DNA from 3 places in the Bacillus sp. PK3-067 genome. Region 3 is predicted to be linked to each of the others. Evidence: riboswitches for the same ligand, from Rfam matches in the RefSeq annotation. Region 3 holds a riboswitch; each other region holds the start of a gene.
The links. A riboswitch is a leader RNA that binds a small molecule or an ion and turns the genes downstream of it on or off. The one in region 3 is predicted to bind lysine.
Positions count from the first base shown of each region.

Region 1: linked by a shared signal. The riboswitch ahead of M1D73_RS15340 (amino acid permease) and the one ahead of M1D73_RS08750 (aspartate kinase) in region 3 are both predicted to bind lysine.
Region 2: linked by a shared signal. The riboswitch ahead of lysA (diaminopimelate decarboxylase) and the one ahead of M1D73_RS08750 (aspartate kinase) in region 3 are both predicted to bind lysine.

Region 1 covers NZ_CP096490.1:2,970,774-2,975,562, forward strand. Annotated here, with positions in the region: gene M1D73_RS15335 (GNAT family N-acetyltransferase) at 1-226, opposite strand, end outside; lysine riboswitch at 547-740, shown strand; gene M1D73_RS15340 (amino acid permease) at 853-2,319, shown strand; gene M1D73_RS15345 (iron-sulfur cluster biosynthesis family protein) at 2,434-2,739, shown strand; gene M1D73_RS15350 (DNA alkylation repair protein) at 2,773-3,543, shown strand; gene M1D73_RS15355 (hypothetical protein) at 3,658-4,464, opposite strand; gene M1D73_RS15360 (HAMP domain-containing sensor histidine kinase) at 4,514-4,789, opposite strand, start outside.
Region 2 covers NZ_CP096490.1:1,351,970-1,356,758, forward strand. Annotated here, with positions in the region: gene pssA (CDP-diacylglycerol--serine O-phosphatidyltransferase) at 1-505, opposite strand, end outside; gene M1D73_RS07075 (LTA synthase family protein) at 694-2,580, opposite strand; gene M1D73_RS07080 (DUF3888 domain-containing protein) at 2,835-3,230, shown strand; lysine riboswitch at 3,320-3,501, shown strand; gene lysA (diaminopimelate decarboxylase) at 3,682-4,789, shown strand, end outside.
Region 3 covers NZ_CP096490.1:1,670,191-1,674,979, reverse strand. Annotated here, with positions in the region: gene M1D73_RS08765 (YndJ family protein) at 1-836, opposite strand, end outside; gene M1D73_RS08760 (DUF4166 domain-containing protein) at 842-1,453, opposite strand; gene M1D73_RS08755 (DoxX-like family protein) at 1,458-2,366, opposite strand; lysine riboswitch at 2,559-2,745, shown strand; gene M1D73_RS08750 (aspartate kinase) at 2,948-4,177, shown strand; gene M1D73_RS08745 (VOC family protein) at 4,407-4,789, shown strand, end outside.

The sequences.
Region 1 (4,789 bases), 1.3 Mb from region 3:
TTTGATTCTCGTTTGGTTTCCCTTTAAACCCAATATCACCTAAAACGCTATCATCTTCTTTTCGAAGAACATACCACGCCCCCCATGGTAATAAAGTTGCATCTTTTTTTACATTCTTTACATGCCCTACAATATGCGGGCCGCTATTGTATCCTTGCTCGTTAGCGACTTGAATCCTCTCTTCTGTACACGGCACTATATAGAGCCTTTCTGTTTCTAATTTCATTTTGATTTCCCCTTTTTGCTTAAACGTTACCCTAATTATAACAAATAATATGACTTTATTATGAATGTCGAATTATATTTTTCTGAATTTTCTTTTAATTTAGAGGGTTTTTCAATATTTTTTGCGAAACATTTGTATAACAATTTTTTCTTTGCTTATTGCTACATAATAGTAGGTTCGGGTGGAGTTTTGCAAGCGTTTCCTATACAATAACCGATATTTTTTGACTTTTCCTAACAAAATATCTTGCAATATATTCAGAAAGTCATTACAATTGCCATATATTAAAAATCTTAGCAATATATAAATCCTCATCAATCCGATGAGGTAGAGGTTGCGACTTTTAATAGTAAAACGGACGAGACACAGAGAATGTCAGCTGACTCCGTTTGAAAGGAAAAGTTGCCGAAGTTTATATTTCTTCTCTGGAAATATGAGCTGGGGCTGTCTCCGAAAGGAACAGAACTGTCACGTTTACAAAATTACCGTGTAAACGTGGGGTGCTATCTTAACGGAAGGGTATGATGGGGTGGTTATTTGTGAAACGTTCCGCCAAATTCCTTTGGCGGTTTTTTGTATTTTTCTCCCCCGCTCCTTCCTAACCTACAAGAAAAGGAGTGTTGAACATGAATAGCGCAACAAATCAATCTACCTCTAAAACGCAAACTACACAAGGACAAGGTGAATTAAAACGCGGATTAAAATCTCGTCACCTTACGATGATTTCTCTCGGTGGTACAATTGGTACCGGACTATTTCTTGCCAGTGGTGGTGTCATCCATACAGCTGGACCTGGTGGCGCATTAATTGCATACGCCGCAATTGGAATTATGGTTTATTTTTTAATGACAAGCTTAGCTGAACTTGCAGCTTACATGCCTGTTACTGGATCTTTTAGTACGTATGCAACAAAATTTGTTGATCCATCACTTGGCTTTGCACTTGGATGGAACTATTGGTATAACTGGGCAATTACGATTGCTGCTGAACTTGCAGCCGTAACATTAATTATGAAATTTTGGTTCCCAGATACCCCTTCTCTTATTTGGAGCGGATTATGTTTAGCTATTATTTTCCTTTTAAACTATTTATCTGTTAAAGGGTTTGGTGAATCTGAATATTGGTTCGCACTTATTAAAGTAGTTACGATTATTATCTTTTTAATTGTTGGTTTCATGATGATTTTTGGAATTATGGGCGGTGAAACGGTTGGATTTAAAAACTTCACTGTTGCAGATGCACCATTTAACGGCGGTATCATGGCAATTATCGGTGTGTTTATGGCAGCTGGTTTCTCATTCCAAGGTACTGAACTATTAGGAGTAGCTGCTGGTGAAACTTCTGATCCAGAGCGTAATATTCCGAAAGCGATTCGTTCAATCTTTTGGCGTATTCTTTTATTCTATATCCTTGCAATTCTCGTTATCGGTTTATTAATTCCTTATACAACTGAAAGCCTTGCTGCAAGTGATGTTACAGTAAGTCCGTTTACACTTATTTTTGAAAAAGCGGGCGTTGCCTTTGCTGCTTCTGTTATGTACGCTGTTATTTTAACGGCAGTACTATCTGCTGGTAACTCTGGTATGTATGCATCAACTCGTATGCTTTGGGATTTAGCTCGCCAAGGAAAAGCACCAAAGTTTCTTGGTAAATTAGATAGCCGCGGTGTACCTGTTAACGCATTAATCGTAACATCAATTGTCGGTAGTATCGCTTTCATTGCTTCTTTATTCGGTGACGGTGTTGTATACATTTGGTTATTAAATGCATCAGGAATGTCTGGCTTTATCGCTTGGGTCGGCATTGCAATTAGTCATTACCGTTTCCGTAAAGCATATATTGCACAAGGAAAAGATTTGAAAGACTTACCATATAGAGCAAAATGGTTCCCATTTGGTCCAATCTTCGCATTTACACTTTGTATCATCGTAATTTTAGGACAAAACTACGGCGCATTTATGGGTGAATCAATCGATTGGAATGGCGTACTCGTTTCTTACATCGGTTTACCACTCTTCTTAGTACTATGGTTAGGATATAAATTTACGAAAAAAACAAAAGTGATTCCACTTGATAAATGTGAACTAAAATAAAGTGAAACGAGCAAACAAATTTGTTTGCTCGTTTTTTGTTGCAAACCTCTTTCCTTCCCTATTGCTCCTGTTTTTGCCATAATAGAAGAAATATAAATAAAAGGTTGGGATACAATGAACATTCGCATTACTGATGAAGCAAAAGCAGCTATACATAGATTAGAACGTGAAGACAAAAAGATCATTCGCATTAGAGGAACAATGACAAACTCTTGTAGTATTTTCGTTGATGTCGATTTAATTTGGGATACATTTAACGCAGATGATGTTGTATATGAAGATGCGGAGCTTATCGTACAAATGGATTCATTTACGAAAGACTACACTGGTGATACAGTGAAGCTTGACTATAAGACGACAGGTTTTAGTATTACGACTCCGAGTGAGACTTTGGTTTATGGATTGTCGATTAAAAAATAAAAATTGTTTTCATTTGACCACCGAGGTGAAAAAATGGGTAAATATGTTCCGTTAAAATTTTTATTTAATGAAGAATTAGCAGAAAAAATAGCTGATTCTATTTGTAAACACGATCCTTGTTTCTCTAAAAGCATCTTTGTAGATTCTGTAGCTTGTAAAGTTGAAAATTTAGAGTTAAAACAGCGTATTGAAGTAATTGCAGATGAATTACACAATGCTTTACAAAAAGATTTTAATGCCGCAATACATATATTACTGAAAACATTAGGACCAGAAAATACAACCGGAGTAGGCACATTTACAAATGGATATATGTACATGCCTGTTGCAAAATACGTTGAAAAATATGGGCTTAACGATTTTAAAATCTCGTTTAATGCAATGTATGAAATAACGAAAAGGAATACTGCTGAATATGCCATTCGGCCCTTTCTTGAAACATACCATGAAGATACACTAAACATATTACAACAGTGGATTCATGACGAAAACAGCCACATTAGGAGATTAGTTTCTGAAGGTACAAGACCAAGGCTTCCTTGGGCTAAAAAAATAGGAGCTCTAAAAGGTGATTTTCAGTACAATTTACAACTTCTTGAACCATTAATGAATGACCCTTCTAAATATGTTCAAAAATCTGTAGCCAATCATATTAACGATATTACGAAAGAAGATAAAGAACTCGTTTTTCAGTGGTTACAGCAATTACGTGATAAACAGCATCCTATTAATCCTTGGATTATAAAACATGGGTTAAGAACAGTTATTAAAAATGGTAATTTACCAAAAGATTTTTGTTTTTGAGTATATTAAACAAAAACGCTATCTTTTCCTATGATTCTAGAAAAAGAATAGCGTTTTTTTACTCGTCCAGTATTTAGTAGGTATAACTTTTTATATTTCAAAAGACTTTTCTCTCTAAAAATATTTTTCATACAAATTTTCACATTCTAAAAAATCTATAAATTTCTTATAATGTGTCACTGTTCTTTCTAAAGCAATCATTAAAACAAAAATAAAATAAATTGCTTGGATTCCATTCATATAATTAAAGAGTGATTCAAATATATATACAATACTTGCAATCATAGAACAAAACCATAAATAAAACTTCATTTTCAGCTTTTTAATTTTTTGCTTAGTTGTCTTACAATACTGGCCATGAACTCTTATAAACAAATAAATTGCTGTATGTAAAATAATAATTGAAAATTGAAAACTTCGATTGTCCTCCGAACTAAATTCAGAAAAATCTATTTCTAATGAATGTAATACTATCCAAATAGAAAATAAAGATAGCAGAAATACATATAAAAAACCAATTAATAATTCAAAAATAAAGAGCCAAGGTTTATTTATGATTGAGTAAAATGGATTTAGATATTTTATGGTTAATAAAAATTTTCTCACTAAATCAGTAATAATAATTGATGTATTAGTTATATTCATATAGAAAAGTAATGTTATTGGAACTAATAACATTATAGTGATGCCCCAAACAGTAATCTTAATGCCTGATATAAAGAAAACAGCTCCATAAATTATAACTGAAAAAATAAAAGTTGATACTGGAACAAACACTAAAAATGTAAAAGTTCTTATTAAGATTAAATCCCCTAAAAAATCTTTTATTATGGAAACGTGTATTTTTTCCTCCTTGTATTTTTTCACAGTATCAACTATGTCTTTCTCAGATAAAAGAAAACACTTCAATCTATTAAACATAAAAAAACCCCTTTATATTAAAAAGATTAAAATATATACCAAACTGTTATTAAAATTTCATAAAAATAATTGTAAATCTTGTATAAGCATTTTTTTCACTTTCAACTGTAATTAAGGCGTGATGTGCCTCTATAATAGCTTTGACAAGTGCCAATCCAATTCCGGTCGATCCGTGCTTTTTAGAACTACTTGATTTATAGAATCGTTCAAAAATATGGGGTAATTCTTCAGCTGAAATTCCCTCTCCAAAGTCTTGGATTACTAGTTCTGTATAGATTGGAGAATTTTTGGCCTGAATCATTATTTTACCACCGGGTTTAGAATG
Region 2 (4,789 bases), 320 kb from region 3:
TTGGGATACGAATGCGGCTCACCATTAAAAATGCGAACGTTACAAATACGGTAATAAGAACGATTTTTGGAATGGTATGTGAAAATAATGTTAAGAAAGCAACAAGCCCTCCCGCTGCTGTAATCGGTACTCCAGTGAAATATTTCATTGAAGTAGAAGATGGTGTTACATTAAATCGTGCTAAACGATATGCTCCGAAAAGAGGGAATAATCCCGCTATGTATAATCCGATGATTCCGTAGTTTGAGAAAGATGTGTAATACATTAAAACAGCTGGTGCTGCACCAAATGTTACGACATCTGCAAGCGAGTCGAGCTCTTTTCCCATTTGTGAATCAACACGTAATAAACGAGCAACACGACCATCAAGACTATCTAACATCATCCCGATAAGTACTAAAATAGCAGCTGATTTATAATATCCTAAAGATGCATAGCCGATTGATAAAAATCCGCTATATAAATTTCCGAGCGTAAATAAGTTTGGAATAGCTGCTCTATACAAAATCTGATCCCTTGCTTTCTGTAATAAATTCTTAATTAGTGTATGAAAGTTTACTTATTTTATCATACCATAAATTTATTCCTCATACGAAAGAAATTACCAATTTGTGAAAGATTTCATAGAAGGATGGTTCCAAAATTAAGTGAAAATAAAAAGAGGAAGCAACTTGTATGAAGTTGCTTCCTTTACTATTCAAATTTCGTTGTCATCGTTCCGGTTTTATATCGATTATTAGGATCGAAGCGTAATAAATCTCCATAAATTAATTTATCGGAGAGTTTTAATTCTGTTTTTGCTTTTTCAATATACGGCTGACATAACGTCATGTCAGCTTCTTCACCCGTACTTCTTTTGTAGCACATATTTTTTGTATAAACATACTCTTCAGAAACAAAGCTACCATCACGCATTACCATAAGCGGGTCTTTCTCTTTAATAAATAAGTCAGTTCCAAATTCAACGGATTTATTTGTTTTAATACCAAGTAAATGAAGGAGCGTTGGCTTAATATCAATTTGACCGGATACTTTAGAAACAACTTTTCCTTCTTGGCCAGGCACATGAATAATAAGAGGGACTCGTTGTAATTGCATAGAATCGAATGGTGTAATAGTATCTTTTCCTAGGAACTGTGCCATAGCTGCGTTATGGTTTTCGGAAATACCGTAATGATCACCATAAATGACAATAACGGAATTATCATATAATCCTTCTTCTTTTAATTGTTGAATAAATAATTTAAGAGCTTCATCTGTGTAACGAACAGTTGGGAAGTAGCGGTTTACAACACCACTTTCCGAGTTGAATTCATCAACATATTGATCTTCCGGATTTAGAAGAAACGGAAAATGATTTGTTAATGTAATAAATTTTGTATAGAACGGTTGCGGTAAAGATTTTAACTTTGGAATAGATTGTTCAAAGAACTCTTTATCTTTTAATCCCCAACCGACAGACATTTGCTCCGTTCCTGCGTAATCATTTAAATTAAAATAACGATCATATCCAAGCGCAGGATACATTACATCCCGATTCCAAAACGTTTTATCGTTTGAATGGAAGACGGCAGAAGAATATCCGTATTTCTTTAATTGTTCTGGTGTCGCTGTGTATTCATTTGTTGCATGAGTAAAGAATACAGAACCACGATCTAGCGGATAAAGTGAGTTTTCAACGATAAATTCAGCATCAGAAGTTTTGCCTTGTCCAGTTTGATGATAGAAGTTATCGAAATAGAAACTATCCTTAATAAATTCATTTAAAAATGGTGTAATTTCTTTTCCATTTATTTTTTTATTAATAACAAAGTTTTGTGTAGATTCCATTGAAATTAAAATTACATTTTTACCTTTTGCAGCTCCAAATAAGTTTTTATCAACTTGTTTGTCTTTTGAGTCTGTATAGTTTTTAATTTCAGAAAACCCATCCCCACTTGCAAATACACGCTCAGCTGAAGACTTGGATTGAAGCGTAATATCAAATAGATGGTATGTGTATAAACCTAAATTCTTCACGACAGTTTGACGGTCAAATGAGCGCGAGAACATTTGTGGTTTATAAATAACTGATACAACAATTTGTAGTGCTAATAAAGCTGTTACACCGCTAAAGAAAGTTCGCTTCTCTGAGCGGGAAAGTGGTGTTTTGTCGCCAAATGATGGGAATTTACGTGAAATAAACATTAAAATAATTGCATCTGCAAATAAAAGTAATGTTTTGTACGTAAAGAGTTCTTTTATACTTGTCCCTAAATCAGCCATATTGTTTGTTTGGAATAAAACCGGGAAAGTAACGAAATCGTTATAGAACCCATAAAACATTGCGTTTCCAAATAAAATAAATGACAGTATAAAACTGATTCCAATTGTAATTCGGTTTCGGTGCTTAGATGCAAGTAAAGCTAAGCCGAAAAATAAAAGTAACGCAGCTAGTGGATTGATAAAAAGCATGAATTCTTCAAAGAAATTATCAATTTTAATATCAAATGCTAGCTTGTACACAATATATGTTTTAATCCATAGTAAAACGACTGCAACGAGTGCAAATCGCAGTTTTGGAAACAGATGTTGTAGCATAATATACTCCTCTCCTAAAAAGCATGACAGTTCTTGTGAGTCAGTTTGCTTAACGACTCATTTTATATATACGAACAGTCCTTTGTTATTATGATTATTATACTATGAGTATCATTATACGAAAATAAAAGAAGGTTGTGGGCTTTTTTATAATAATCGAGTAGAAAAAGAGTGGTGGGAGACAATAAAACAGAATTTCTATGTATGATAATTATCGTACGCAGAAAGAATCGCGTGATAATACGGAGGTTATAATGCGAAAATTATTATATTTTATAGCATGCAGTAGTGTTATACTTTTTACTTCACCGAGTGTGTCGGTAGCCCAATATGATGCACCTCTTATGGAAGATGCACTTTATTCTGTTTTATTTCCAAAAATAAATAAAGCAATTGAAAAACAATATGGAAGTTTGAAACCTTATCAATGTCCTAAAATTATTAGTTTAAAAAAAGTGTATAGCGGTACATATTTATTTCAAGCAAGTATTGAAGTGACAAAGTATGAACGTGTTGCTGGGAAAATTGCTCCACCATTTGAGAAGGTAACGATTACATTTAATAACGAAGAAGGCGAATGGGAAGTGACAAAGATTTCAGTAAAGCGCTTACCAAATGATACGAAACTAAACTGTGAAAAAACAATATAAAAAATTGTTTGACAAATAAAATGGTCCTTTGGTATTGTTAATAGCAACAATTAGATGTTTGAAAATTAAATAGACTTACCTCATCTACTCTCAAAGGTAGAGGCCGCGATAGGAAAGAGTAAGCTATGGGAGATTTAATGGAATCTGTGATCATAGGTTGAAAGGGACTATTGCCGAAATATAAGAATAACCATCTTATTCATATATTGGGACTGCATTGAATAAATGTAGTACTGTCATAAGATTTATTTTATGGAGAGCTATTTGGAGATGTTGATGCGGTTTCTTATTTTGAGGAGATAACAACTCGTTTATTTTTTCAATATATATTTTTCCTAATAAGAAACGCGTGTGAACATTGTTCCGCGCGTTTTTTGTCTATCTAAAAGCGTGCTGCAATGAATAGAAGATTGGGGTTATGAGTTTTAGAGGAAATAAGGGAGGAATTTAAATGTATTTACACGGCACAAGCCGAATTAATGGGCAAGGACACTTAGAAATTGGAGGGTGCGATACGACGCAGCTAGCAAAGCAATACGGAACACCACTTTATGTATACGATGAAGAGTCTATTCGAGGAAAATGCCGAGCATTTCATCGTGCTTTTAAAGAAAGTGGTTTCTCTTATCAAGTAGCATATGCAAGCAAGGCGTTCTTGTGCATGGAGATGTGCCGAGTAGCTCGTGAAGAGAATATGTCATTAGACGTTGTTTCTGGGGGAGAATTATATACTGCGCTCCAAGCAGGATTTCCGGCATCACGTATTCATTTTCATGGAAATAATAAAACAGAAGAAGAAATAGTGATGGCTCTTCAGGCGAATATCGGTTGTTTTGTCGTAGATAATTTCTTTGAATTAGAAGTTTTACACGATTTAGCGATGCAACATGGGAAATTTGTGAACATATTAATTCGTGTAACGCCTGGAGTAGAGGCGCACACACATGAATATATTACAACAGGTCAGGATGATTCGAAATTTGGATTTGGTGTTTCAAATGGTCAAGCAATGCAGGCAATTGGATTGGCTTTACAAAAATCCAATTATAATGTGCTAGGGATCCATTCACATATTGGGTCGCAAATATTTGAAACAGCTGGTTTTGTTCGAGCAATTGAAGTTCTTCGCCAATTTTTAGAAGAAGTGAGAGAGCAAACAAACTATGTAGTAAAAGTGTTAAATGTAGGCGGGGGATTTGGAATACGTTACACAGAGTCAGATACACCATTAACTCTTGAGACATATGTGCGAGCTGTAACAAGTGCAGTGAGAGAACAATTTACTGTATGTGAATATCCATTGCCAGAAATATGGATTGAGCCAGGCCGTAGCATTGTAGGTGATGCTGGGACAACAATTTATACAGTTGGATCTGTGAAAGATATTCCTGGTATTCGGAAATATGTATCAGTCGATGGTGGAATGACAGATAATTTAAGACCTGCTTTATATAATGCGCGTTATGAAGCGATGTTAGCGAATCGAGCGAATGATGAGAATGAGGAACTCGTTTCGATTGCCGGGAAATGCTGTGAGAGTGGAGACATGTTGATTTGGG
Region 3 (4,789 bases):
ACTCCAATTCCGTTGACAACACCGTGAATCCAAACCATTTGAGCAATTGTAATCGTCATTACATGCTTCAAATTTCCGTATGAATATATAAGTGAGAACATAATTGTAACCATGAGTGTACTAGACGAAACGATTAGAAGAATCTTTGCACTGATAGCATTAAATTTTGCTCTCCAAACGTAAAATCCATACCCATAAATCGCACATAAATATAGGAACACTGCAAAAAATTCAAATACTCTTGAGTATGTAATTCCTATTGCAACTGTCATAGGTGAAATCATGATGATAAACATAATAGCATCATATACTTTACTTCTCTTTTCTCTTTTTCTCCCTATTAAACCAGTTGATAATGGCAATAGAAACGCCGAATAATGAAAATGCGCTGCTGTGAGTAAAACAATGTCAGAGCTAAAATGCATAATTGAAAGTTTTGCTACTGAAGCAAAAAACCAAAAACCACCTAAAAACAAATAAATAAACGCACTATCTATGGCGATCTCTTCTAACGGCTTCCATCCTCTTTCTAGCAATCTACTTACACCAAATAACGCAACAATTCCTGTATATACAAACCAAACTAGCGCAAATACATTGTAATTTGTGACGAAAGCTAGCATTGCACAAATTGCTGCGATTGGATATAAAAACGATACGAATTTATAAAATAATAAATACGATCCATCTCTTTTTCTTTTATCAATAATACAAAGTGACATTGGTATAAATAATAAAACAGATAATAATATAATTGCTTCAACAGGATTTATATTCAACCACTCATATATTAGAAAAACAACATAACAAGCAAGCCCAAATATTATATTTTTCATATCGTTTATTTCCTTTCCACAAATGTTCCCTTATATGAAAAAAGCGAGCCAATTAACGGGTTTCGTACTTGTACATGAATTCGAAAACACTGTAGTGTTGCATCATAACTTTCAACAATTTTTGCTTCACCATACAAAAATTTTGGTAACGGCATTTTTCTTCCAAACATATAAAACCATTGTTTCTTTGAAGAAATATGCATTGCCCCTAACTCATCGATATGAAAATGCAGTGTAGAAACGAGTAAATGTGGTTCGCCAAAATAATCTACAATTTCATTTTCGTTTCCATCCAATTGCATAACTGCATTAAAATATCTTTTCTTATTATGAAAATAAAAAGTACGGTTCCACCTTACTAATTCTTGTCCATATTCATCTCGCTCAGCTATGTTTTGTATCGTAAATGGAATTTCCTCTCCTCGTTCCGAGAAAAACATTCGAAACTTCGATGCAATTTTTAATATAAATTTCACGAAAAAAGAGCCACCGTAAATTTCATCCATCTTTCCTTCACCTGTAAAACTATTCTCTTCTGTAATCGCATAACGCTTCTGCAATTCAGGATGAAGATTTTTATAGGTATCCCCTAATAATCGTTCATATATATTAACCATACACTTATCCCTTTCTCGCCCTATTGCAATTTTTCGCTCTTGGTAAATCGCAACTATTTATATAACCGACAATTGATAACCCCATTAGAAGAACATTTAATGTAATCGGATTAAACGGCTCTGTAAAGCTTGCAATATTCGTAAATCCTGCCGCTAATGTTAAAACTAGTAATACAATAATATGCAGTATAAATAATTTTCGTTTTGTTATTGGCAACAGCCATACAACACCGAAAATTATTTCTAACACCCCAATTATTTTAAGTATATATACACTATTTTCATTTGAACCGATTAATACAGAAAGCATCTTTACTTCTTCTAAATGAGTAAAAAGTAGTTTTGGCACTATCCCTTGATATATCCATACAAAAGCAAATAAAAAACATACGAGCCAATACGTCATTGTTCTTCTAATTAGTAACCTAGGATGAAGCCCCTTTTCTAACCATAATTTTAAGGCATCAAAACTCCAAGCAGTCGCCCAACCTAATAACGGACGAAAAATATAGGAATCTATCACATTTCCTATACGACCAAATCTTGTATCATAATCATATTGTGTCTCAAAATGGATGTATTCTTTATTCGGCGTATACTTCCAATAACCACGTCCTATTTGAATAAGAGATAATGTATTATCCGTCCAAAATTTTAAAGAGGAAATTCTTTCACCAGTTTCTTTTCTTATTTCACCTATTGATTCCCCTTCTCCAGCTATTTCAAACCCAAATCCAATCTTTGTTTTATACAAAAACTTCTGTGGTTCTCCTTCTTTTTTCTCTAAATACGAAATTTCAGTAAAGCGAGCATCCCACTCTGTATGTATATCTGGTTCTTGCGTATATTCCCATAATTTTCCCATCGTCGTGTTCATTTTTGTCGCAACATAAATAGGCTGTTTCCTTTTCATTCTCCCACCTCCTATGCACTATAAGTTTAATGTACATGCAATGAATTTATTTTGCTACATTTTTCACAAACTTCCTCAGAAAAAAGAAAGAATTTTTAAAATATATATAAAACACTTGATTCCCCGAAAAATTTAAATTATTATAAAACAAATGTTACCAACAACTTCATAAATCAAACACTCTCGCCTAAAACGTGAGATAGAGGTTGCGATACTTATAAGTATTCTAATGGAGACACAGAGATGTCTATGAACTTAGATGAAAGGAAGTATTGCCGAAATTGATAAGTTTCTCTGCATTTATCAATTGGGGCTGTTTTCGAATAGAAACAGAACTGTCATATGTACAGACGTGTACGTATGAAGAGCTATCTACAAAAAAGAGATATCATTTTTTATGATATTCCTTTTTTGGCGGTTTTTTTATTAGCTCCGTTTTCTGTTTCCCTTTTCCTGTAACAGCACCATCCTCACTTATTTGAGATGGTGTTTTTTGTTTGTCTTTCTGGTAACTACAGGAGTATTGGGATTTATATATTTCCTAATCTATTCTTAAAAATAGACGAAAGAAGGAATCTGTAATGGAAACAATTGTTCAAAAATTCGGTGGCACTTCTGTCGGAAGCGTCGAACGCATTCAACATGTAGCAAATTTAATTATTGAAGAATATGAACGAGGTCATAGCATTGTCTCTGTCGTTTCAGCAATGGGAAAAAGCACAGATGAACTTGTCGCACTCGCTAACGCTATCACAGAAAATCCAAGTAAACGTGAAATGGATATGCTTCTATCTACAGGAGAACAAGTAACTATTTCATTATTAACAATGGCACTGCAAGCAAAAGGCTATCATGCAATTTCATTAACAGGGTGGCAAGCAGGTATTACGACAGAATCTGTACATAGTAGTGCACGGATTACTGACATTCATACAGATCGTATTCAATCTTATCTTGCTGAAGGTACGATTGTTATTGTAGCTGGTTTCCAAGGAGTCAGTGAAGATTTTGAAATTACAACGCTTGGACGAGGCGGTTCTGATACAACTGCTGTCGCATTAGCTGCTGCACTAAACGCAAAAAAATGTGATATTTACACAGATGTGACCGGCGTATATACGACGGATCCACGAGTTGTAAAAGATGCTTATAAATTAGATGAAATTTCTTATGACGAAATGTTAGAACTTGCAAACCTCGGTGCTGGTGTATTACACCCGCGTGCTGTTGAGTTTGCTAAAAATCATAATGTCATTTTAGAAGTTCGCTCAAGTATGGAACAAGAAAACGGAACAATTGTAAAAGGAGAATGTAACATGGAACAACAATCAATCGTTAAAGGTATTGCATTTGAAGATAATATTACACGCATCACAGTGAAAGGATTAGAACAAGGTTCACTTTCAACTGTTTTCTCTACATTAGCAGCGGCACATATTAATGTAGATATCATCATTCAAAGTATTACAAATGAAGGAACTGTTCATCTCTCCTTCTCCATCCATTCTAATGATTTAAGAGAAACATTAGAAGTATTGGAACAAAATCAAGAGGCACTTCACTATGAAGCAGTAGAATATGAAAATCATTTAGCAAAAGTATCAATCGTAGGATCTGGCATGGTATCTAACCCAGGTGTCGCTGCAAATATGTTCACTACTTTAAAAGAAGAAGATATTCATATTAAAATGGTAAGTACATCAGAAATTAAAGTGTCTGTCGTTATTGACCGCCTTCATTTAGTAACAGGCGTTGAGGCGCTGCATCAATCATTTATGGCGAAAATTGAGCCTTTCGTGCAAATGAGCTAATTTGATATGTTTAGTAACGCTTATAAAAAAAACATATTAATCTACTTCCTTCCTATTAATTAAAAAGCTATTCGTTAACAAGATGCTATATGATATATTAAAAAACACCTTGTCACATTTTCCTATACTGTGACAAGGTGTTTTTGACTGAAAGGAATTTGTAACTACTTAGTAGTATAATTATGAGGATAATTAAATAATAAACTTTTATACATAAGGAGATAAGACTATGGCAAACAACAAATTACTACGAATGGACAATGTCAGCATCGTTGTAGAATCCCTTGATAACGCAATCTCTTTCTTTGAGGAGATTGGCTTGAATCTCGAAGGTCGAGCAAATGTCGAAGGTGAATGGGCTGGTCGCGTAACTGGACTCGGTTCTCAGTGCGTAGAGATTGCTATGATGGTCACTCCAGATGGCCACAGCCGAATTGAACTTTCGCGATTTCTCACCCCTCCTACTATAGCAGATCACCGAACAGCTCCTGTAAACGCCCTCGGTTATCTACGCGTCATGTTCACTGTCGAGGATATTGACGAAATGGTATCGAGACTCACTAAGCATGGTGCAGAGCTCGTTGGCGAAGTAGTTCAGTACGAGAACTCGTA